One region of the Paeniglutamicibacter psychrophenolicus genome, then DNA from elsewhere that is predicted to be linked to it. Evidence: riboswitches for the same ligand, from Rfam matches in the RefSeq annotation. Region 1 holds a riboswitch; each other region holds the start of a gene.
What was found. Region 1 has a riboswitch for S-adenosylmethionine ahead of JOF46_RS18490 (bifunctional o-acetylhomoserine/o-acetylserine sulfhydrylase). Riboswitches for the same ligand answer to the same signal wherever they lie in the genome.
Positions count from the first base shown of each region.

Region 2: linked by a shared signal. The riboswitch ahead of JOF46_RS20995 (hypothetical protein) and the one ahead of JOF46_RS18490 (bifunctional o-acetylhomoserine/o-acetylserine sulfhydrylase) in region 1 are both predicted to bind S-adenosylmethionine.
Region 3: linked by a shared signal. The riboswitch ahead of JOF46_RS01260 (acyl-CoA dehydrogenase family protein) and the one ahead of JOF46_RS18490 (bifunctional o-acetylhomoserine/o-acetylserine sulfhydrylase) in region 1 are both predicted to bind S-adenosylmethionine.
Region 4: linked by a shared signal. The riboswitch ahead of JOF46_RS21235 (hypothetical protein) and the one ahead of JOF46_RS18490 (bifunctional o-acetylhomoserine/o-acetylserine sulfhydrylase) in region 1 are both predicted to bind S-adenosylmethionine.

Region 1 covers NZ_JAGIOE010000001.1:4,082,305-4,087,550, reverse strand. The annotation lists gene JOF46_RS18505 (hypothetical protein) at 14-307, shown strand; gene JOF46_RS18500 (hypothetical protein) at 392-682, shown strand; gene JOF46_RS18495 (VOC family protein) at 754-1,398, opposite strand; SAM riboswitch class IV at 1,567-1,682, shown strand; gene JOF46_RS18490 (bifunctional o-acetylhomoserine/o-acetylserine sulfhydrylase) at 1,756-3,099, shown strand; gene metX (homoserine O-acetyltransferase MetX) at 3,096-4,244, shown strand; gene JOF46_RS18480 (SHOCT domain-containing protein) at 4,335-4,721, opposite strand; gene JOF46_RS18475 (SGNH/GDSL hydrolase family protein) at 4,890-5,246, opposite strand, start outside.
Region 2 covers NZ_JAGIOE010000001.1:4,668,329-4,673,574, forward strand. The annotation lists gene JOF46_RS20985 (sodium:solute symporter family protein) at 80-1,606, shown strand; gene JOF46_RS20990 (DinB family protein) at 1,701-2,279, shown strand; SAM riboswitch class IV at 2,292-2,403, shown strand; gene JOF46_RS20995 (hypothetical protein) at 2,424-2,696, shown strand; gene JOF46_RS21000 (VIT1/CCC1 transporter family protein) at 2,938-4,041, shown strand; gene JOF46_RS21005 (DUF222 domain-containing protein) at 4,238-5,246, shown strand, end outside.
Region 3 covers NZ_JAGIOE010000001.1:306,390-311,635, forward strand. The annotation lists gene JOF46_RS01250 (DUF1345 domain-containing protein) at 1-524, shown strand, start outside; gene JOF46_RS01255 (LLM class flavin-dependent oxidoreductase) at 596-1,999, opposite strand; gene JOF46_RS01260 (acyl-CoA dehydrogenase family protein) at 2,081-3,418, opposite strand; SAM riboswitch class I at 3,425-3,521, opposite strand; SAM riboswitch class I at 3,942-4,032, shown strand; gene acs (acetate--CoA ligase) at 4,038-5,246, shown strand, end outside.
Region 4 covers NZ_JAGIOE010000001.1:4,725,332-4,730,577, reverse strand. The annotation lists gene JOF46_RS21250 (amino acid ABC transporter ATP-binding protein) at 1-16, shown strand, start outside; gene JOF46_RS21245 (aminotransferase class I/II-fold pyridoxal phosphate-dependent enzyme) at 71-1,213, shown strand; gene JOF46_RS21240 (PDR/VanB family oxidoreductase) at 1,216-2,217, shown strand; gene JOF46_RS21235 (hypothetical protein) at 2,268-2,552, opposite strand; SAM riboswitch class IV at 2,573-2,702, opposite strand; gene JOF46_RS21230 (zinc-dependent alcohol dehydrogenase family protein) at 2,857-3,915, shown strand; gene JOF46_RS21225 (hypothetical protein) at 4,076-4,678, shown strand; gene JOF46_RS21220 (bifunctional polysaccharide deacetylase/glycosyltransferase family 2 protein) at 4,675-5,246, shown strand, end outside.

The sequences.
Region 1 (5,246 bases):
CAAGGAGTTGAACATGCCACATGCCATGAGCTCGAAGACGATGTTCCGGATGGGAGTGCTCCTGGGGATCATCGGTGTGATCTTCTACGTCGTCCTGACACCGCTTCTGGGCTGGGCGATCACCCGGTTCAGCTTCTACAACGCCGGAATCACGATGCTGGGAGGGCTTTTCTCGCTGCTTCAGCAAGGCACGTTCTTCGGCGGCCTGTTCCTGATGGCAGGGTCCTTCGTGGTGCGCTCCGCCGAGGAAGCCGTGGCAGGGGTGCGTGGAGGCGGGGCCCCGCGGTCCGGGTCCTCCGATGACTGACTGCCCGCCCCGGGTACCGGCACCGACGGCGGATTCGGGCACGTGCGGCAGCGCCATTGCCGACCCCGGAAAGGCGGGAACCACATGCCCAGGCTCCTGAGCTCCCAAACGATGTTCCGGCTGGGATTGGTGATGCTCCTGGCGGGAGTGGCCTACGTCTTGTTGGGAGACCCGATCGCCAGCTGGTACTACGACACGACGTTGCCGGGCCCGGGGATTGTCCGCTCGCTGACCCTGTGCCTCCAACTGGCATTGTTCATGGGAGGCCTGTTCCTGGCCGCCGGATCGATCATGGTCAGGCACTTCGAGATCCTGAAGGACGAACTGCGCAACGCCGCCGAGGGCAACACACCCGGTGGCGGTACCAACCACTAACGAAGCAAGGCGGGGGCCGGCCGGTGAACCGGTCGGCCCCCGCCTTGGCGGAGAATCCTGCGACTGCATCGCTACAGCGTGATAGATCCCTTTGGCGTTTCAAAGGTCACCGAGAGGATACCCGGTGTCCCGTTGGGAGCCTGCCAATCGACAACGACCTCGCCGACAGGCAGCTGCTCGGGCTGTCCGAGCCAGTCGGCAACGCGTTCGCTGGAACCGGCAATGCTGATCGAGGAGATCTTGCCAACCGGTTCCAGGGCCTTTGACGGATGCAGGTCCTCGGTTCCGTCATCCCAGCGCAGAAGGTAGGGAACCTGCGGATCGGCGATCAAGCCATTGATGCCGATCTGGCGCCAGGTCAGTTCCTGTCCATCCGGGAATTTCCGGTTGCCCGGAACCGAACCCCGGCCCAGCCGCGCTTCCGCCGGAGCCAGGTCGTCAACAGCGACGCACCAGCCCATCCAGCCGCCACCGAGTTCGGAGCGGGCGCGAACGGCCTGGCCAAACGGCGCCTTGTCCGACGACGGGTGGTTCAAGACTTCAACAACTTCCAGGTACTGGCCATTCTTCATCGGGAAGATGACATTGCGCGTACCAAAACGTGGGTGTACACCGCCCTTTACAGATTCGAGTCCAAGGGCCTCGCCGATCCGAGCGGCAGTAGCCGCGAGGCCGTCGGGTCCACAAGCGTAAGTTACATGGTCCAACCTCATCATGTGCCTATCATGGCACTTTGTGATCTGGCTCTCGACTTAGGTTTGCCTAACTTGCGTCCGGGTTGGCTGTTCGGGGTACGCGCAGGGGCGGTGTAGCGTCGAATCGTTTCGTCACATTTTGAGACGTGGTTGCGGAGCTGCGGGGCCGTGGGCCAGACTTATTGACAAGGTCATGAGTTTCAGCAGAAGGCCCCGGCTTGCTGAACGGCAACCCTCCACCGCGGTGGGGTGCCCCGGGTGAAGACCAGGCCCCGCGTCAAAAAGACGTGGGACAAGCGCGGGAATGCCCCAGCACATCAACGACTCCATCGCGGAGCCGGCCATGGGCATACCCCTTGAATCCTTGAAGGGGAAGAAATGTCTAACGACTGGTCCTTTGAAACACGTCAGATCCACGCAGGGCAGGAGCCCGACGCCACGACCGGCGCGCGCGCACTGCCGATCTACCAGACCACCGCCTTTGTGTTCCCGAGCGCGGAGACCGCCGCGGCACGCTTCGCCCTGGGCGACCTGGGGCCCATCTACACGCGCATCGGCAACCCCACCCAGGATGCCGTTGAACAGCGCATCGCCAGCCTCGAGGGCGGCGTGGGTGCGCTGCTGCTGGCCTCGGGCCAGGCGGCAACCACCTTCGCGATCCTGAACATTGCCGAGGCCGGCGACCACATCGTTGCAAGCCCCAGCCTCTATGGCGGAACCCAGAACCTGTTCAAGCACACGCTGCGCAAGCTCGGCATCGAGGTCACCTTCGTCTCGGAACCCGACGACCTCGAGGGCTGGAAGGCAGCTGTCAAGCCAAACACCAAGGCCTTCTTCGGGGAAGTGGTTTCCAACCCCCGCCAGGACGTGCTCGACATCGAAGCCGTCTCGGCGATTGCCCACGAGGCAGGCGTCCCGCTGATCGTCGACAACACCTTGTCCACCCCGTACCTGATCCGCCCCATCGAATGGGGAGCTGACATCGTCGTGCACTCGGCGACCAAGTACCTCGGCGGGCACGGCACCGCGATGGCCGGGGTCATCGTTGATTCGGGCAACTTCGACTTTGCCGCCGATCCGGAGAAGTTTCCCGGTTTCAACACCCCCGACGAGTCCTACAACGGCCTGGTGTACGCCCGGGACCTGGGCGTCGACGGTGCCCTGGGTGCGAACCTCGCCTACGTGCTCAAGGCGCGCGTGCAGCTGCTGCGCGACCTTGGCTCGGCGGTTGCTCCCTTCAACGCCTTCCTCATCGCCCAGGGGCTCGAGACCCTCTCGCTGCGCATCGAGCGACACGTCTCCAACGCCGTGGCAGTGGCCGAATGGCTCGAGGCCCAGCCACAGGTCGAACGCGTCATTTACGCCGGGATCCCCTCGAGCCCGTGGTTCGAGCGCGGACGCAAGTACGGACCCAAGGGCACCGGCGCCATCGTCTCCTTCGAGATTTCCGGCGGCCGCGAGGCAGGCCAGGGCTTCGTCGACGCGTTGAAGCTGCACTCCCACGTCGCCAACCTGGGGGATGTGCGCTCGCTGGTGGTCCACCCGGCCTCCACCACGCACTCCCAGCTCACCGAGGCCGAGCAGCTCGCCGCAGGTGTTTCCCCGGGCCTGGTCCGACTGAGCGTGGGCATCGAAAACATTGCAGACATCATCGCCGACCTGCGTGGGGGCTTCGAAGCCGTGGCCTCGCTGGGCGATGTTGAACTGCAGGCCACTCGGTGAGCGTGGAGACCAACGTGGTGCTCTACGACGCAGAAACCGCCGCGGCGCTGGACCAGGCGCCGGACGGAATCCTGCGGCACTTGCCTACCGGGCCCTACACCTTCGAAACCGGTGCGACGCTCCCGCAGATCGTGCTGGGGTATGAAACCTGGGGCACGCTGAACGCCGAGGCCACCAATGCCGTCTACATCGCCCATGCGCTGACCGGCGACAGCCACGTGGCCCGGGGTGCATCGACCGAACCCGGTTGGTGGGATGGTTTCGTGGGCCCGGGCAAGACCGTGGACACCAACCGCTACTTTGTTGTGGCGGCCAACATGGTTGGCGGCTGCTCCGGTTCCACCGGTCCGGCCAGCCTTGATCCGCAGGGCGTGCCCTGGGGATCCCGTTTTCCCTTCACCACCATCAAGGATTCGGTGCGCCTGGAGGCGCGGCTTGCCGATGCGCTGGGCATCAAGGCCTGGCACACCGTGCTGGGCGGTTCCATGGGCGGAGCACGTGCCCTGGAATGGGCCGTGGAGTTCCCCGAACGGGTGCGCAACTGCGTGGTGGTCGCTGCCACCGCCGAGTCCTCGGCCGAGCAGATCGCCTTTGCGCAGGCGCAGTCCGCGGCCATCCGGTTGGACCCGGACTTTGCCGGGGGCGACTACTACGCCAATGAACGCGTTCCTTCGGCAGGCCTGGGCATCGCACGGCGCATTGCGCACATCACCTACCGGACGGCTGCCGAGCTGGATGTGCGGTTCGGCCGCGCCCCGCAGGGGTCCGAGCAGCCGGTGGCCAGCGCCGGCCTGGATCGGGGCCGATACCAGGTGGAAAGCTACCTGGACCACCAGGCCGACAAACTGGTGGGTCGCTTCGATGCCAACAGCTACCTGGTGCTGACCGAGGCCTTGATGAGCCACGACGTGGGCCGCGGGCACGGATCGCTCCGGGATGCCCTGGGCAGGCTCGAAGGCGTGAATTTCCTGGTGGGTGCCGTCGACTCGGACCGCCTGTACTGGCCCGAGCAGTCCGAGCTTCTGGCCAAGACGCTGCCGAACCCGTGTGAAGTCAGATACATCACCTCGCCGATCGGCCACGACGGATTCCTGACCGACATCGAGCAGCTCAGCGAGCCGCTCAAGCGGGAGATCTTCAGCTGACGCATTCTCGCCCGCACTTCCGCGGTGCGGACAAGCGGCCGGGGCCCGAGGAAGTGGAACCTTCCTCGGGCCCGGCCGTCTTTCTTTCCTTCAGTCCTCGGTCAGGATCTTCATCCGTGCCTGTTGGTATTCCTCGGGCGTGATCACCCGGCGGGCCAGCAGGTCCTCGAGCTCGGCCAGGCGTTGTTCGCGGCTTTGCCGGGGTGCCAGCATTTGCGACTTTGCGGCGCGGACCGCCAGTTCGGTTTGCAGCGTGAAGGGATCCAGGCCCGCGTTCTTGCTGGCCTTGTAATTCCGGACGACCACGAAGACGATGAATCCGATCATCGCCACAAAGGCGATCGCGAAGAGCACGCCGAAAACACCGAATCCAACCACCAGGTCGTTCCACGGGTTTGGGTTTCCGAAGGGGTCGGGTTGCACCATGCCAAAGTCGACAGATTCCTGCTCGACCAGGAAATCCTCGGTGAGGTTCATGCATCAGCCGTTCTCGTGGGGCCGGCCCGTGGGGCCGACGGGCATCCTTTGCCTTGCACCAGTAGATCACGCAGCGGCGAACCGTGGACCCCAAACCCGGAAACGTTTTCCTACCGTGACCTCACCTTTGATGGTTGGCTGCAGTTCTGGTGTCGATCCTTCGGGCCACTAAATCGCCGGGCCGTTTCCCAGCGAGTCGTTGGGTGGCTGCACCGTGAACGTCGTGGCCAGCGGCCGCTTGGCCGAGATTCCATCGCCCGAGGACTGATGCCGGATGCGGCGCAGGACCCAGGGGGCCAGATGCGTGCGTGCCCAAATGAAGTCGTCGCGCCGGGCTTCGCGCCAGTTCTTGACCTCGACCTCGCCGGGCCCGAGGTGCTGAAGGTCGTGCGGCACGTTCAGCGCGTCAAGGGCCATGGCCGCAATCGTGTGGTGGCCCAGGGGCGAGAAATGAAGGCGGTCGTCGGCCCACATCCGCGGTTCGTGCAATTCGCGCAGGGACCACATGTCGGCGACCACCGCGTC
Region 2 (5,246 bases), 590 kb from region 1:
CTATGAGACAACAAATGTTTACTAACAGGCATCACCTGATGGTTGTTGGCCCCGCTCCCGAAGCAAAGGCACCCCCTTCATGGAATTCATCAATGGCACCATCGTCGCCGTCTACCTGGCGGCCATGCTCATCTTCGGCTGGTGGGGCAAATCGCGCACCAAGAACAGCAGCGACTACCTCGTCGCCGGCCGCCGGTTGGGACCTTTCCTCTACACCGGGACCATGGCCGCGGTCGTTTTGGGCGGCGCGTCCACCGTGGGCGGCGTGGGACTTGGCTACAAGTTCGGCGTCTCCGGCATGTGGCTGGTCGTGGCGATCGGCACCGGAGTCATCCTGCTCTCGCTGCTCTTCGCGCCGACGCTGCAGCGACTGAAGATCTTCACGGTCTCGCAGATGCTCACCCTGCGCTACGGCAGCAAGTCGGCAACCAACACCTCGGGCGTCGTCATGCTCGCCTACACGCTGATGCTCTGCGCCACCTCCACCAGCGCCTACGCGACGATCTTCGTGGTCCTCTTCGGCTGGGAACGCTGGATGGCCATCGCCATTGGCGGGGTCATCGTGGTCATCTACTCCACCATCGGCGGCATGTGGTCGATCACCCTGGCCGACCAGGTGCAGTTCGTCATCAAGACCGTGGGCATCTTCTTCCTGATGCTTCCCTTCGCATTGAACGCAGCCGGCGGCATGTCCGGGATCCGTGAGCGCGTCGGCGCCGAGTTCTTCACCTGGGACGGCATCGGCGTCCAGACCATCATCACCTACTTCGTGGTCTACACCCTGGGCCTGCTCATCGGCCAGGACATCTGGCAGCGCGTCTTCACCGCCAAGACCCCGACCGTGGCCCGCTGGGGCGGCACCACCGCCGGCATCTACTGCGTGCTCTACGGCGCAGCGGGCGCGGTCATCGGCTTGGCCGCCCGCGTCGCCCTTCCGGAGATCGACGTGGCCAACCTCGGCAAGGACGTCGTCTACGCCGAGGTTGCCACCCAGCTTTTGCCCGTCGCGATCGGCGGACTGGTGCTGGCCGCGGCCGTCGCCGCGATGATGTCCACCGCCTCGGGCGCGCTGATTGCCGCGGCCACCGTTGCCCGCACCGACGTCACCCCGTTCGTGGCCAGCTGGTTCGGCAAGCAGATGCACGTGAACACCAACGAGAACCCGGAGCACGACGTGCGCGCCAACCGCATCTGGGTGTTGCTGCTGGGCGTGGTCGCCATCGTGCTGGCCATCATGGTCTCCGACGTGGTCGCGGCCCTGACCATCGCCTACGACATCCTGGTCGGCGGCCTGCTGGTGGCCATCATCGGCGGGCTCATCTGGAAGCGCGGCAACGGGTTGGGCGCCGCCGCCTCCATGGCCGCCGGAACCATCGTCACGCTGGGCACCATGATCACCCTGGAGATCCAGGCGGAGAACCGCTTCGACGGCATCTACGCCAACGAGCCGATCTACTTCGGCCTTGTCGCCTCGGCACTGGTCTACGTGGTGGTCTCGCTGCTGACCCGGCCCACCGAGCCCTCCGTCATCACCAACTGGAACGCGCGGGTCGCCGGGCAGGGCGACACCGAGGGCGTGGACCTCTCCGAGGTTTCCGGACGCTAGGTCCCTTCGGCACCGCACCACCGATGGCCCCCTCTGGCGCACCGCGCCGGAGGGGGCCATTCCCAACCGGCCCCCGCGCTCCTAGGCTGGGCCCATGGACGATTTCAAGGACCACCTGGCGACGTACCTGAACAACTCCCGCCAAGCCATGCTCTGGAAGGCCGAGGGGCTCGGCGACAAGGAGCTGACACGGCCCATGGTGCCCACGGGCACCAGCATCCTGGGCCTGATCCAGCACCTCGGGTTCGTGGAGTACGGATACTTCGTCCAATGCCTCGGCTTCAGCATCGCGGACGAGCACTACGCGGCGCTGGAGGCCGATGCGGATGACAGCGCGGACATGTGGGTTTCGGCCGATGTCCCGTGCGCCGAGGTCCTGGCCTTCTACCGGCGGGCCATCGAGGCTGCGAACCGCAACATCGCCGCGCTGTCCCTGGACGCCCCGGCAACCGTTCCGTGGTGGCCCGGGGAACGGCGCCACACCACCCTCGGGCGGCTGATGCTGCACATGAACGTGGAAACCGCGCGCCATGCGGGGCACGCCGACATCCTGCGCGAGCTCATCGACGGGTCCACCGGGATGCGCCGGGACAACGACAACATGCCGCCGTATGACGACATTGCGTGGAACGAACTACACGAAAAGATCCTGCGCGCCTCCGAATCGCGGTAATGTGGGACCCAGCTTCACGAGACGCGTCGGCAAGCTCCGACTAAGACGCGCACCAACCCCAGGTTCATGGGTGGTTCGGATGAAGAAGCGGCCGCGGTCCATTTGGCCCCGGCAAGAGCTAGCGAAAGGCCGTCCCGTCCCGCCATGGCACCTTCCATCCCCGTCCTGCCCCTGCTCGATGTGCACCGCTCGGTCCTCGAACTTCGCATCCACGGCACCTGGCTGCGCTTCCACGTCGCGGAGGCCGAAGCCCTCGCCGCGGACCTGGCCAACGCGGTCGCCTCCCCGCGCTGGAACCCCGACGCCCGGGCACTGGTGGTGCGCATCCCGAAGGCCGGTTGCGCCACTGGCCAGACCCGGATTTTTAGCCTCAGCGAATTCTCCCGGACCCTTCCGAACGCTACACTCGTGGGTTGAAGGGGAGTAGTTCCCAGACCCGCCGGCAGCGGCGGGACAGCGGTGCGTCGACATACTGGTTACAACGTCGTAACCCGGCAATCCACCCAGGGCCAGAGGCGGCAACGCCTGGTCCGGGCGAACGAGACCTTCGGTCCACACACTGGTGGCCCGAGGTCCAACGCACCCAAGAAACAATCCCGCTGGGCCTCCCCATCGCATGGCCTCCCGAGGCCGTGAACGCCCACACGAGGATGAGAGCATGACGCCGCAAGCGCCGACCCCCACCCCAGCCCAGATCAAACGCTGGCGCAAGTACCTGGCCGACGAAGTCGCCGAGGGCGCGGTCTACCGCGAACTGGCCAACAAGCGCCAAGGCGAGGAACGCGCGGTCCTCCTGGGACTGGCCGAGGCCGAAACCCGCCACGAGGAACACTGGCGCACGCTGCTGGGCGAACATGCCGGCAAGGCCATGAGCCCCTCGATCCGCCGCACCATGCTCCGCTTCCTGGCCCGGCACTTCGGCTCGGTCTTCGTGCTGGCCCTGGCCCAGCGCGCCGAGGGCAACTCCCCCTATGCCGGGGACACCGACGCCAGCCGCCAGATGGCCGCCGACGAATTGGTCCACGAGGAGGTCGTGCGCGGCCTGGCCACCCGGGGCCGCAACCAGCTTTCGGGCAACTTCCGCGCCGCGGTCTTTGGCGCCAACGACGGCCTGGTCTCGAACCTCGCCCTGGTCATGGGCATCGGCGCGACCGGGGTGGCCACCTCGATGGTGCTCTTTTCCGGCATTGCCGGACTGCTCGCCGGCGCCCTGTCGATGGCCGCCGGCGAGTACGTCTCGGTGCGCTCGCAGCGCGAGCTGCTCTCCGCGTCCAAGCCCACCCAGGTGACCCTGGCCGCCGCCCCGGACCTGGATTTGGACGCCAACGAGCTGGTGCTGGTCTACAAGGCCCGAGGCATGAGCGACGAGGACGCGGCCCACCGTGCCGCCGAACGCATGGGCATCTACTCCTGCGACTGCAACCCCTCGCTGTCGCTTCAGCCCGAACTGGCCGACATCGCCGAGGCGCAGGAACACGAGGAAATCGGCTCGGCCATGGGAGCTGCCTCCTCGTCGTTCTGCTTCTTTGCCTCCGGCGCGGTGATCCCGATCCTGCCGTTCATCTTCGGCATGGGCGGAACCCCTGCCATCATGCTCTCCGCGCTGTTGGTGGGCATCGCCCTGCTGCTCACCGGGGGCGTGGTCGGCCTGCTCTCCGGTGCTTCCCCGACCAAGCGCGGGCTGCGCCAGCTGGCCATCGGCCTGGGCGCCGCGGGCGTCACCTACGCCCTGGGGCTGCTCTTCGGTGGATCCGTGGCCTAGCGGTTTCCCCGCAAAATCCATGTCAGGGCGCTGCCATCCCCCAAGGTCGGGGATCTGGCGGCGCCCTTTCCTCCCGGTTGCCCAGCGAAGGGGCATTTGTACGGAGGAGAAATCGTCCACAACAGGACTCGAATATATTTTCTAAATTCCTTGAGAAACTGTTCCATTTCCCGATTCCCGGTTCTACAATGGAGACATGGCAACGACGTCATCGAGCGGCATCCCTTCAGCCGGCACCGCCACAGGTGGAGCCGGGAAGGACCTGGGCTACGAAACGTTGCTGGCCGACGGTGCGGATATGGATGCACTGGTTGCCGAGCATCTGGCCCACACCGGCACCGAGGGGATCCTGTCCCTGGCCGCCGCCGTGAACGCGGCCCCGGTGCTGACCGGCACCCATGACGCGGTGGCCGCAGTTGGCGCCCTGGAGACCTTGAAATGCGCCGCCACGGCGAAGCAGGCCGACCACAGTGTCGCCTACCAAGACTGCCTGGTTGCCGATCGGAAGCGCGCCGGGATCAGGGAGAAGAACCCCGCCTGGGGCTCCAGCGGGGACGTTGCCCTGGCCCTGCACCTGTCCCCGACGGGCGGGACCAATCGCACCAACGACTTCCGGCTCCTTGCCGAAGACCTGCCCCGCTGCCACCAGGGGCTTCGCCAGGGCATCTTGACCTGGGACCAGGTACACGTGGTCATCAGCGGCACCCGGAACCTCAAGATCGAAAACCGCAGAATGCTCGATTCCCTGCTGTGGGAGGACACCCACACCTGCTTCGTGGAAGGGATTGCGACGCTGCGTGACTTGGTCGAATACTGGGCCCTCATCCTGGAACCGGAAACGGCCGAAAAGAAGGAAGAAGACGCTGCCGACAAGCGGTATGCCAGCGGCTACCAGCTGAATGAAAACACCGTGCGGATCGTCGGCGAATTTCCGCTGGACCAGGGCATCCCCATCCTGCAGGTGCTCAACCGCGAAATGGAACGTCCCCGGGAGCCCGGGGACGAGCGCACCAATGCCCAGGTCGCGGCTGACACCGTCTTCGAAGCGCTTACCGACACCAAGGCCACCGGCTCCAGGCCCGTGGCGCTGTTCCTGATCATGGAGCCGGAGAGCCTTACCGGGGACAGCGACGAGCCGGCACTGATCCCGGGCCACGGCTACATCAGCGCCGCCAGGGCACGCTCGCTGGTGGCTGGCGACCCCG
Region 3 (5,246 bases), 3.8 Mb from region 1:
GCTGGACCGTGGCAGCGCTGATTTACAACGCCTGGGTATGGATCACCATTGCCCCCATGGACCATGCCCGCACCGCGGCCCACGCACAGGAGGAGGACCCGGGATTCCAGACCACGGACCTGCTGATCCTCTTCGCGGCCATCGGCTCGCTGGCCGCGGTCGTGATGGTGATGGCCGGCAGCAGGGACCTGGCCGGAGGCGCAAGGTTGCCGTTGGCACTGCTGGCACTGACCTGCACCGCGATGTCGTGGCTGATGGTCCATACGCTCTACACGCTGCGCTACGCCATGATCTATTACAGCGGCACACCGGGCGGCATCGAATTCAACCAGGACGAGGCCCCGCAATACACGGACATCGCCTACATGGCGTTCAGCGTGGGCATGACCTACCAGGTCTCGGACACCAGCATCACCACGCGTGAAATGCGCTCGGCGGTCTTGCGCCACAGCTTGCTGGCGTTCCTCTTCGGCACCGGAATCCTCGCCACCACCATCAACCTGGTGGTCAGCCTTGCCGCGTAAATGGCTGGGGAGGCGGTGCATCCATGGTGCGCCACCTCCCCAACCGGCAGGGAACTTTGCCCCGCTATTACTTACTTGACCTCGGCGTTCGAGAACCGGTAGTTGGCCGCGCGGTGCGAGTCCTGGACCCGGTCGCCCTTGCCGAAGAGCTTGTTGCGCAGCGTGCCCTCAACGTAATCGGTCGGGTAGGCACCGCGGGCCTGCAGCTCGGGAACGATGAACTCGACGATGTCCTCGAAGGTGCCCGGGGTGATGGCGTAGGCCAGGTTGAACCCGTCCACGTCGGTGTCCTGCACCCACTCGATCAGCTTGTCGGCGACCTCGGTCGGCGAGCCCACGGTGATCGGGCCGAAGCCGCCCACGCCGACCCACTCGGCCAACTGGCGGATCGTCCACGGGTTCCCGGCGTCCCCGCTGGCCTTCTGGAAGGTCGCCACGGAGGACTGGATGGCGTTGGACTTCACGTTGTCGCCAATGACGTCGTCCGGACCGTAGGTGGACAGGTCGATGCCCATCCAGCCCGAGATCAGGGCCAGGGCGCCGTCGATGTCGGCGTAGGACTTGTAGTCCTCGAACTTTGCCTGGGCCGCTGCGGAGTCCACGTCCGTGATGATGGTCTGCATGGCGTAGATGCGCACATCGTAGCGGTCGCGGCCGGCGGCCTCGACCTCGTCGCGGATCTTGGTGACGGTGGCCTTGAGCAGTTCCTTGGTCGGGGAGGTCACGAAGACGGCTTCGGCGTTCTCCGAGGCGAACTTCAGCCCGCGCGGCGAGGTGCCCGCCTGGAAGACGACAGGGGTGCGCTGCGGGCTGGGCTCGGTGATCGCGATGCCCGGGACCTTGAAGTACTTGCCCTCGTGCTTGATCTCGTGGACCTTGGCCGGGTCGGTGAAGATGCCGCGCTCGGCGTCGCGCACCACCGCGTCCTCTTCCCAGGAGCCCTCGAGCAGTTTGTACACGACCTCCATGTACTCGTCGGCGTGGTTGTAGCGCTCGTCGTGCTCGAGCTGGTCTTCCTGGCCCATGTTCCGGGCGGCGGAGGGCAGGTAGCCGGTGACCACGTTCCAGCCGATGCGACCCTTGGTCAGGTGGTCAAGGGTGGCCAGGCGGCGGGCAAACGGGTACGGGTGCTCATAGGCGGTGCCGGCGGTGACGCCGAAGCCGAGGTTCTCGGTCACCGAGGCCATGGCCGAGACGAGCATGAACGGGTCGTTGACCGGGACCTGGGTGCCGGCACGCAGCGGAACCTCGTTGGAGCCGCCGAAGACGTCATAGGTGCCCAACACGTCGGCGATGAAGATGCCGTCGAACTTGCCCTTTTCCAGGGTCTTGGCCAGGTCGGTCCAGTAGGACAGGTCCTTGTAGCGGGCTGACTGGTCCTTGGGGTGCTTCCACAAACCCGGGGACTGGTGTCCCACGCAGTTCATGTCGAAGGCGTTGAATCGGATCTGGCGTGTGGCCGGCGTCGTGCTCATGGTTGTCCTTTGCGGGAGTGTCGGGTGGTTGTCGGTCCGGTACGGGACGGGCCGGCGGTGTGGGTTCTGGGGGCGGGATGCCTAGGGCAGTGCGGTGGCCGGGGTCGGGCCGACGTCGCCGATGGCGTTCAGCTGCTGGGGCGCCGCGCCGTTGACCTCGTAGTCGCCGATGATCCGCGACTTGTAGATCGCCGGGTTGTGCGTGGCCACGGTGCGGGCGTTGCGCCAGTGCCGGTCGAGGTTGCAGCTCGTGGCGGTTGCCGAGGCGCCCAACCCGTCAAAGAGCTTGGTCGCAGCGGAGAGCGCCAGCGGTTGCACGATGGCCTGGGCCCGGTCCGCCGAGAGCTCGCAGACCGCGAAGCGCTCGGCCGCGCTCAGCGACGTGTCGGCCAGGGCGACCTCGATCTCCGCAACCGCCGCCAGGACGATGGAATCAACCGCGAACGCGGTGCCGGAAATCTCCCCGACCAGCTGCAGGACCTGTGGCTCCTCGCGCACCGGCACCCCGGTTCCGGTGCTGAACGACCGGGTGCGGGCCTGGACGGCGGAGCGCACGTCGTTGAGCGCCGCGCGGGTGATCCCGGCCTGTACCGCCAGGAGCACCAGCTGGAAGATCGCGGATTCCGGATCGTTGATCTGCTGCTCCTCGGGAAGGACAGTGTCGACCGGGACGTTCTCGAACGTGGTCGATCCGGTCCCGGTGAGCTGCTGGCCGAAGCCGTCCCAATCATCAAAGATCTTCACGCCGGAGTGCTGGGTGGAGACCACGGCGATCTGCCGTCCGGCGCGGGTGGGGTGAGCCGCGGCGACGGCGACCCAGTCGGCGTAGATGGTGCCGGTGCAATAGTATTTTTCGCCGTTGAGGATCCAGCGCTCCCCATTCTTGGCGATGGTCGTATTCAGCGTGCCCAACCGGTTTCCGCCACGTTCGGTGTAGGCATTGCCGACGATCTGTCCGGCAACGATGCGTTCGACCCAGCGGTGCCGCAGGGCGACGTCTTCGAGCTGCAGCACGGATTCCACGAAGCCGATGTGCGAACGCCAGAGGTGTGCGACCTGCGAATCGGCCTCGCCCAGTTCGATGAGCAGGCGGAACAAATCCAGCAGGCTGGCCCCGTAGCCGCCCTCGGCCGCCGGGATGCGCAGGGCCCCGAAGCGCTCGCGGTTGAGCCAGCCGACCGGCTCGAAGGGAAGTGTCCTGTTCGCGTCGCGCTCGCTGGCCCCGGCAGCGATCTTGGCGAAGACCGGGCGGAAGATTGCGGCCAGCTCGTCGTAGTGCCCGTCCTTGGGGACTCCGGGGGTGAGCTTGAGCAGGTGCCTGGCAGGGGTGTTGCCGGTGAACGCGTCTAGATTGACGGCCCCGAAAATGTTCGGATCCGCTTCGACATTGTGTGCATCGTTGAAAGACTCGACAGCCATGATTTCTCTCCATCGGTTCTGGCGTGAGCACCTACCGCCCAATCAAGGGGAGGGGTTGCTGCGGCGTCATGGAGCCAGATCTCTCGGCCGCTCTGGATGGTTGTTGGTCATATTTCTACACGCCGCGGCGCAGGGGTGACAACTCGGATCGTCACAATTGGGCCCTGCGCCACCGGCTGGATGGCGATCCACCAACTCAGTCCGGCCCGCGGGAATCATCGGATGTGCGGCGTTCTTCAGGCCATTCATTCGAAGCATCTGCCAATATCCCTCGGACCTGCCGAAAAACCCCGTCGGCCGTACAATCATTGGCAAATAGGATGGTGGCATGAGACTTCCAGTGTCCTTCCCGGGTGCCAGCTGCACCGGGAACACTGATTCGCAGCGTTTCCGCCATTCGATAATTTTCGATTTATACGAAGATTATTCGACCTTGAAACCAAGAAAAGCCTGACATCGAACGTTCCGTCACATTACGGTCGGTTTGCTCCCGTGACACGCCATCGAGTTTGATGAATGAAACTACCCATCCCGAGCGGCCGAGAGATCTGGCTCCCTGACGCCGCAGCAACCACCTCCGTCAGGTGAAGTGCTAACGCCAGAACCGATGGAGAACAAAATGCCTGAAACCCTTTTGCCCGTGCTCGCTGCCGAGGAAACCTTGTGGAGCGAAGACGAACGCCTCGCGTTCTGGGATGCCGCGGCGCGGCGCCTGAGCTGGTCCGAGGACTGGCACACCATCCACTCGAGCACCGGTGTCGATGCCGAGGCCCGGCGCGGGCCCGAGCTTCGCTGGTTTGAGGGCGGCAAGCTCAACGCCGCCTACAACTGCGTGGACCGCCACGTGGAAGCCGGGCGCGGCGACAAGGTCGCCCTGCACTTCGAGGGCGAGCCCGGCGACAGGACGACCGTCACCTACCAGGACCTGCAGGACCGGGTGTCCCGGGCCGCCAACGCGCTGCTCGCCCTGGGCGTGGGCAAGGGCGACCGCGTGGTCATCTACCTGCCCGTGCTCGTGGAAACCGTGGTCATCACCCTGGCCTGCGCGCGCATCGGCGCGGTGCACTCGCTGGTCTTCGGCGGCTTTTCCGCAGAGGCGCTGAGGTTCCGCGTCGAAGACACCGGCGCGAAGCTGCTGGTCACCACCGATGGGCAGTTCCGCCGCGGCGAGGCCGTGCCGGTCAAGGACAACGCCGATGCCGCGGTTTCCGGGGAGAACAGCATCGAACACGTGCTGGTGCTCCGGCGCACCGGGAACGAGATCGCCTGGACCGAAGGCCGGGACGTGTGGTGGCACGAAACCGTCGACACGGCGAGCAAGGAGCACTCCCCCGAGGCATTCGACGCCGAGACCCCGCTGTTCATCATGTACACCTCCGGCACCACCGGCCAGCCCAAGGGCCTGGTCCACACCACCGGGGGCTACCTGACGCAGGCCTCCTGGAGCCACGAGTTCCTCTTCTCCCATCCGGACCCCGCGCAGCGGGAAAACGATGTCCACTGGTGCACTGCGGACCTGGCCTGGGTCACCGCGCACACCTACGAGATCTACGGGCCGCTGTCCAACGGCGTCACGCAGGTCATCTACGAGGGCGTGCCCAACGCCCCTCACCCCGGGCGCCACTTCGAGATCATCGCGCGCTACGGCGTGACCAGCTACTACACCGCGCCCACCCTGGTGCGCTCGCTGATGGGCTGGTTCCCCGAGGGGGTCCCTGCCGACTACGACCTGTCCTCGATCCGATTGGCCGGAACCGTGGGCGAGGCCGTGAACCCGGAGGCATGGCGCTGGCTGCGCAGCCAGGTCGGCCGCGACACCGAAGCCGGC
Region 4 (5,246 bases), 640 kb from region 1:
CAAGGTCCTGGCCTAGCCCGCCCGGGCACATCACCAAGACAACCCCCCTGAACGGAGCAATACAGTGAGCATGCATACCGGCATGTGCGCCGGCCCGGTGCCGCGCGCGATCGTGGCCACGCTGCCGAGGTACTCGCGGGCAGCGGGCCTGGACACCGTGCGCTGGGTGGGGTCCTCGAACGAATCGTGCACCGCCCCGTCCCCGGCGGCCGTTGCCGCGATGGCCGCCGCCGCGGCCGGCGCCAACCGCTACCCGGGCATCGCCGGGGACAAGCTGGTCGCGGCAATCGCTTCCGGGCTGGACCTGGACCCGGGACAGATAGTGGTGGGCGGCGGTTCCCTGGCCCTGCTGGGACAGGTGCTCAATGCCTACGCACCGGCCGGATCCACCGTGGTGCATGCCTGGCGCAGCTACGAGGCGTACCCGATACTCATTGCCCTGGCCGGCGCCGAATCGCTGCCCGTGCCCCTGAACCCGGCCCACCGGCACGACCTGGACGCCATGGGCAAGGCGGTTACCGGAAAGACCTGCATGGTGCTGCTGTGCAACCCGAACAACCCCACCGGGACCGTGCTGGGGAATGCGGAGCTCACGGCATTCCTGGACCGCATGCCGCGGCACGTGCTGGTGGTGCTCGACGAGGCCTACCGGGAGTTCGCCGAAACCGAAACCGACTCGCGGCACCTGCTGGAGTCCCACCCGAACCTCGTCATCCTGCGGACCTTCTCCAAGGCCTACTCACTGGCCGGGGCCCGGGCCGGCTACCTGCTCACCGGCATGGGAATCGCGGCGAACATCCGTGCCGTGGCCCCGCCTTTCGGGCTCAGTTCGCTGGCCGAGGCCGGCGCTGTCGCGGCCTGGTCCGACACCGCCCACCTGGCCGCCACGGTGTCCGGGGTCGTGGCCGAGCGCGCGTACCTGCACGAGGGGTTGCTTGCCCGCGGCCTGCCGGTCCCGCCCAGCGGCGGGAACTTCTTGTGGATCCCCGCCGGACCGCGCTCGCTGGAGCTGGAGGCCGCCTGCGTGGCCCGCGGCGTCTCGGTGCGTGCCTTCCCCGGCTCGGGGGTGCGGGTGACCATCTCCGTGCGCGAGGCCTCCGACGCGGTGCTGGACGCCGTCGACTCGCTGGATCCATCCCTGCCGGGCATCCCGGTTTTGCATAGCGCGGCATCGTCCGCGGAAACACATCACAGCACTGGAGGTGCATCGTGACCATGACCATCGACACCGGACTGGATCCTGATTCCAGGGCCCTTCTGGGCATCGGGACGGACGGCTTCTTCGAGGTGGAGGTCGCCGAGATCCGCACCGAATCCTCTGGCGTGCTTTCCCTGCACCTGGCGCACCCGGCGGCCCTGCCGCTGCCGGGCTGGACCCCGGGATCGCACATCGACGTGCTGCTGCCCAACGGGTTGCTGCGCCAGTACTCGCTGTGTTCCGAGGCCGGGGCCCGGCGCTGGCGGCTGGGGGTGCTGCGCGAGCCGGCGGGCCGCGGCGGCTCCGCCTACGTGCACGACGACCTGCGGCCCGGTGCCCGGGTCAAGGTCCGGGAACCGCGCAACAACTTCGGGCTGCAGCCGGCCCCGGAATACCTGTTCATTGCCGGGGGCATCGGGATCACCCCGATCCTGCCAATGCTCGCCGCGGCCGAGGAATCCGGGATCCCGTGGCGAATGGTCTACCTGGGCCGGAGCCTGGAATCGATGGCGTTCACCGCCGAGCTGGCCCGCTACGGGGACAAGGTGCATGTGCATGCCGACGACACCGCCGGTCTCTACCCGCTGAAGGAGCTGCTGGGGGACGCGGAGGCAGCGTTCCACACCTATGCCTGTGGCCCGGGCCCGCTGCTGGACTTCATTGCGTCGCTGGCCGCCGGTTGGGAGGACAAGACCCGGTTCCACTCCGAGCGGTTCGTGGCCGACCCGGCCGCCACCGCCCCGGCGGACGGGGACCACGAGTTCACCGTGGAAACCACCGACGGCGTGACGGTGCAGGTGCCGGTGGGCACCAGCATCCTGGATGCGCTCGCGGAGGCCGGGGTGCCGGTGCTGAACTCCTGCCGGGAGGGCATCTGCGGGACCTGCGAGACCCCGGTGGTCTCGGGCGATATCGATCACCGGGACTCGCTGCTGTCCGAGGAGGAACGCCAGGCGGGGGACACCATGATGATCTGCGTGTCTCGGTGCAAGGGGTTGCGCATGATCCTGGACATCTAGCGAGGCGTCGCGCGGCTGGGGTTCCAGAACGGCCGGGGGGTCCTGGAACTTCAGGCGCGCAGGCGGAAGAACGAGTCCCCGACCAGCTCGTGGGCCCCGGGCAGCAGCACCACCAGGAGCTCGGGGTTGAATTGGACCTCGACGGGTCCGCGGCCTTCCAGGACGGCCGAGAGCTTGTGCGGGGCGAGTGCCTCGAGGACCCACTCCTCGGGTCCGGCGCCCACGTGCAGCAGGCTGGTGTCGTTGTCGATATCGAGCCATGCGGTGATCCAGTCGCCGGAAAAGCGCGGCAGCGGATTGGCGGGAGAAGCGGTGGCCAGGGTGGGGCTGTACATGATGCACACGTCCTTGATATTCGTTGTCCTTGCCCCTGGGCGCGGGATGCGTGAAGGGGCCACTTCGTCATCCGAACCACCCACCGTGCAACTATGGGGTTGGTGCCTGGTCAGTCGGAGCTTTGCTAGAAGCGACCAGAACTCGTGAAGCTGTTTCAACCCTACGTTGAATCGGGGACACATTGCCACCACCGGGGCTGGGGCTGGCGCAACAAACCGTCACGGCATCGCAGAAGGGGCCATGCCCGGCCGGGAAGCATAGGCTGGGAAAAGACAGCACCAGACCAAGTTTGCGGAGGAAAAAATGCGCGCCACCCTGATCCACGGACCGCGGGACATCCGCGTCGAGGACTGCCCCGATCCCGTCCTGCTCACCGACACCGACGCGATCGTGAAGGTCGCCGCCGCCTGCGTATGCGGCTCGGACCTGTGGCCCTACCGCGGGATCAACCCGACACCGGAGCCCCGGCGCATCGGCCACGAGTTCATCGGGACCGTGACGGCGCTCGGGAGCAAGGTCGCCACCTTGAAGGTCGGCGACTTCGTGGTGGCACCCTGGGCCAATAGCTGCGGTACCTGCCCGCCGTGCCGCAACGGCGTCCAGGTCGCCTGCGAACACCGGGCTGCCTGGGGCGGGAACGACGAGAACGGATTGCCGGTGGACGGCGGACAGGGCGAGGCGGTGCGGGTCCCCAACGCCGACGGCACCCTGGTTCCGGTCCCGGGCGTCAGCGAACCGGACGAGTCGCTGTCCAAGTCGCTGCTGGCGCTCTCGGATGTGATGGGCACCGGGCACCACGCCGCGCTCGGGGCCAGGGTGGCGCCCGGGCGCAGCGTCGTGGTCGTCGGCGACGGCGCCGTGGGCCTGTGCGGGGTCCTTGCCGCCAAGCGCCTGGGGGCGACGCGCATCATCGCGATGTCCCGGCACGCCGACCGCGCGGCGCTGGCCCGCGAATTCGGGGCCACCGATGTGGTGTCCGAGCGCGGGGCCGAGGCCGCCGTGAAGGTGCGCGAACTGCTCGGGGGAGTGCTGGCGGATTCGGTGCTCGAATGCGTGGGCACCGCCGAGGCCATGGACCAGGCACTGCGCTGCACCAGGCCCGGCGGCTCGCTGGGCTTCGTGGGCGTTCCGCACGGCCAGGACGGGCTGCCGATCTCGGTGCTCTTCTCCAAGAACATCTCGGTCGCCGGCGGTGCCGCCAGCACCCGGGCGTACCTGCCCGAGCTGCTCGAGGATGTGCTGGCCGGCCTCATCAACCCCGGCCTGGTCTTCGACACCGTCATGGGCCTGGAGCAGGCGCCCGAGGCCTACCGGGCCATGGACGAGCGAAACTCCATCAAGGTCATGCTCAAGCTGGGTTGACGCCCCCTTCCGCCGTGCGGCCCGGAAACCCGTCGGACCACACTGTGGAAGGTTTTTTCCCTAGTCCCGTGCGCCGCGCAATTCAAGGGCGACGAGCCTCGGGACTTGTCATCGTGACCATTTTGTGACCTTTGCGGGCGTGCGTTATCGTTGGTCAACAATGCCTGTTTTTACCCAAGCCCCCGTCCGAGGATCGTCCACCGCCGCAAGCGACCCCGTCTTCGTCGACCCCTCCGGCAGGCGCCTGCAGCGACTCAAGAAGGCCGGCATGGTGGTCGTGGGCCTGATGGCGCTGTACGTGGCACTGCTCCTGGTCGCCTTCCTGGGCGGCTCCACGACCGCGGCACCGAGGCTGCCCGTTTCAGGGGGACAGCCAGCGGTCGCGGCCGGGCCCGAAGCCTCGACGAAACCGCGGCCAACACCAACCCCGACCCCGGCATCCGAACGCGCCGAGGAACCACCCGTGGCGGCACCCGATGCGACCGCCGGCACCGAGGCGGCCACAAGCGCCCCTGAAGAAACCGCGCCCACCGCCGCGCCTTCTTCCGCAACCGAATCCGCTGCCCCTTCCAGCTCGGCCGTTCCCCGTGAAACCACGGCCCCGCAAGCAGCACCGAGCACTGCTCCCGCGAGTGCCGCGCCGAGCCCCGGCAGCGAGCCGACCACCCCGGGAAGGAGCCAGGACGCACCGGGCCGCAATGCAACCGCCCCCGGACACGGCGGCACCGGCCCGGCCAAGCCCACCCGGGAGCCCCTTCCGTGAGCCGCGGACGCCGGGTGGCCCGCACCGGCGGCATCGCGGCGCACTGGTTCCTCATGGTTGTCGTCGTCCTGACACTGGGGTTGTCGCTGGCCATCCAGGGATACATGAACCACCTGGCAGGCATCGGCGATCGCCCCGCGCCCGTGAGCCGCGCCGCCGGGAATGTCCCGGAGGCAGTCCTGGACGGTGGCCCGATCATTGATGCCCGCGGGCAGGATGTCCGCACGGCCGGCCCCTCCGACCGCACCGTGGCCCTGACCTTCGACGACGGGCCCGACCCGGTCTGGACGCCGAAGATCCTCGATGTCCTGCGGGAGCACGGGGTCCATGCCACCTTCTTCGTCACCGGCACCTCGGCGATCCGGCAGCCCGGGCTGCTGCGGCGCATGGCCGCCGAGGGCCACGAGATCGGCATCCAGACCCTCACGCACGCCGACCTCTCCGGGGCCCCCTCGTGGCGGCGCGAGCTCGAGATCCGGGGTGCCCAGAAGGTCGTCGCGGGGATCACCGGCCAATCGCCGTCGCTGCTGCGCCCGCCCCACAGCTCGGGGAACGCGGCCACGACGAA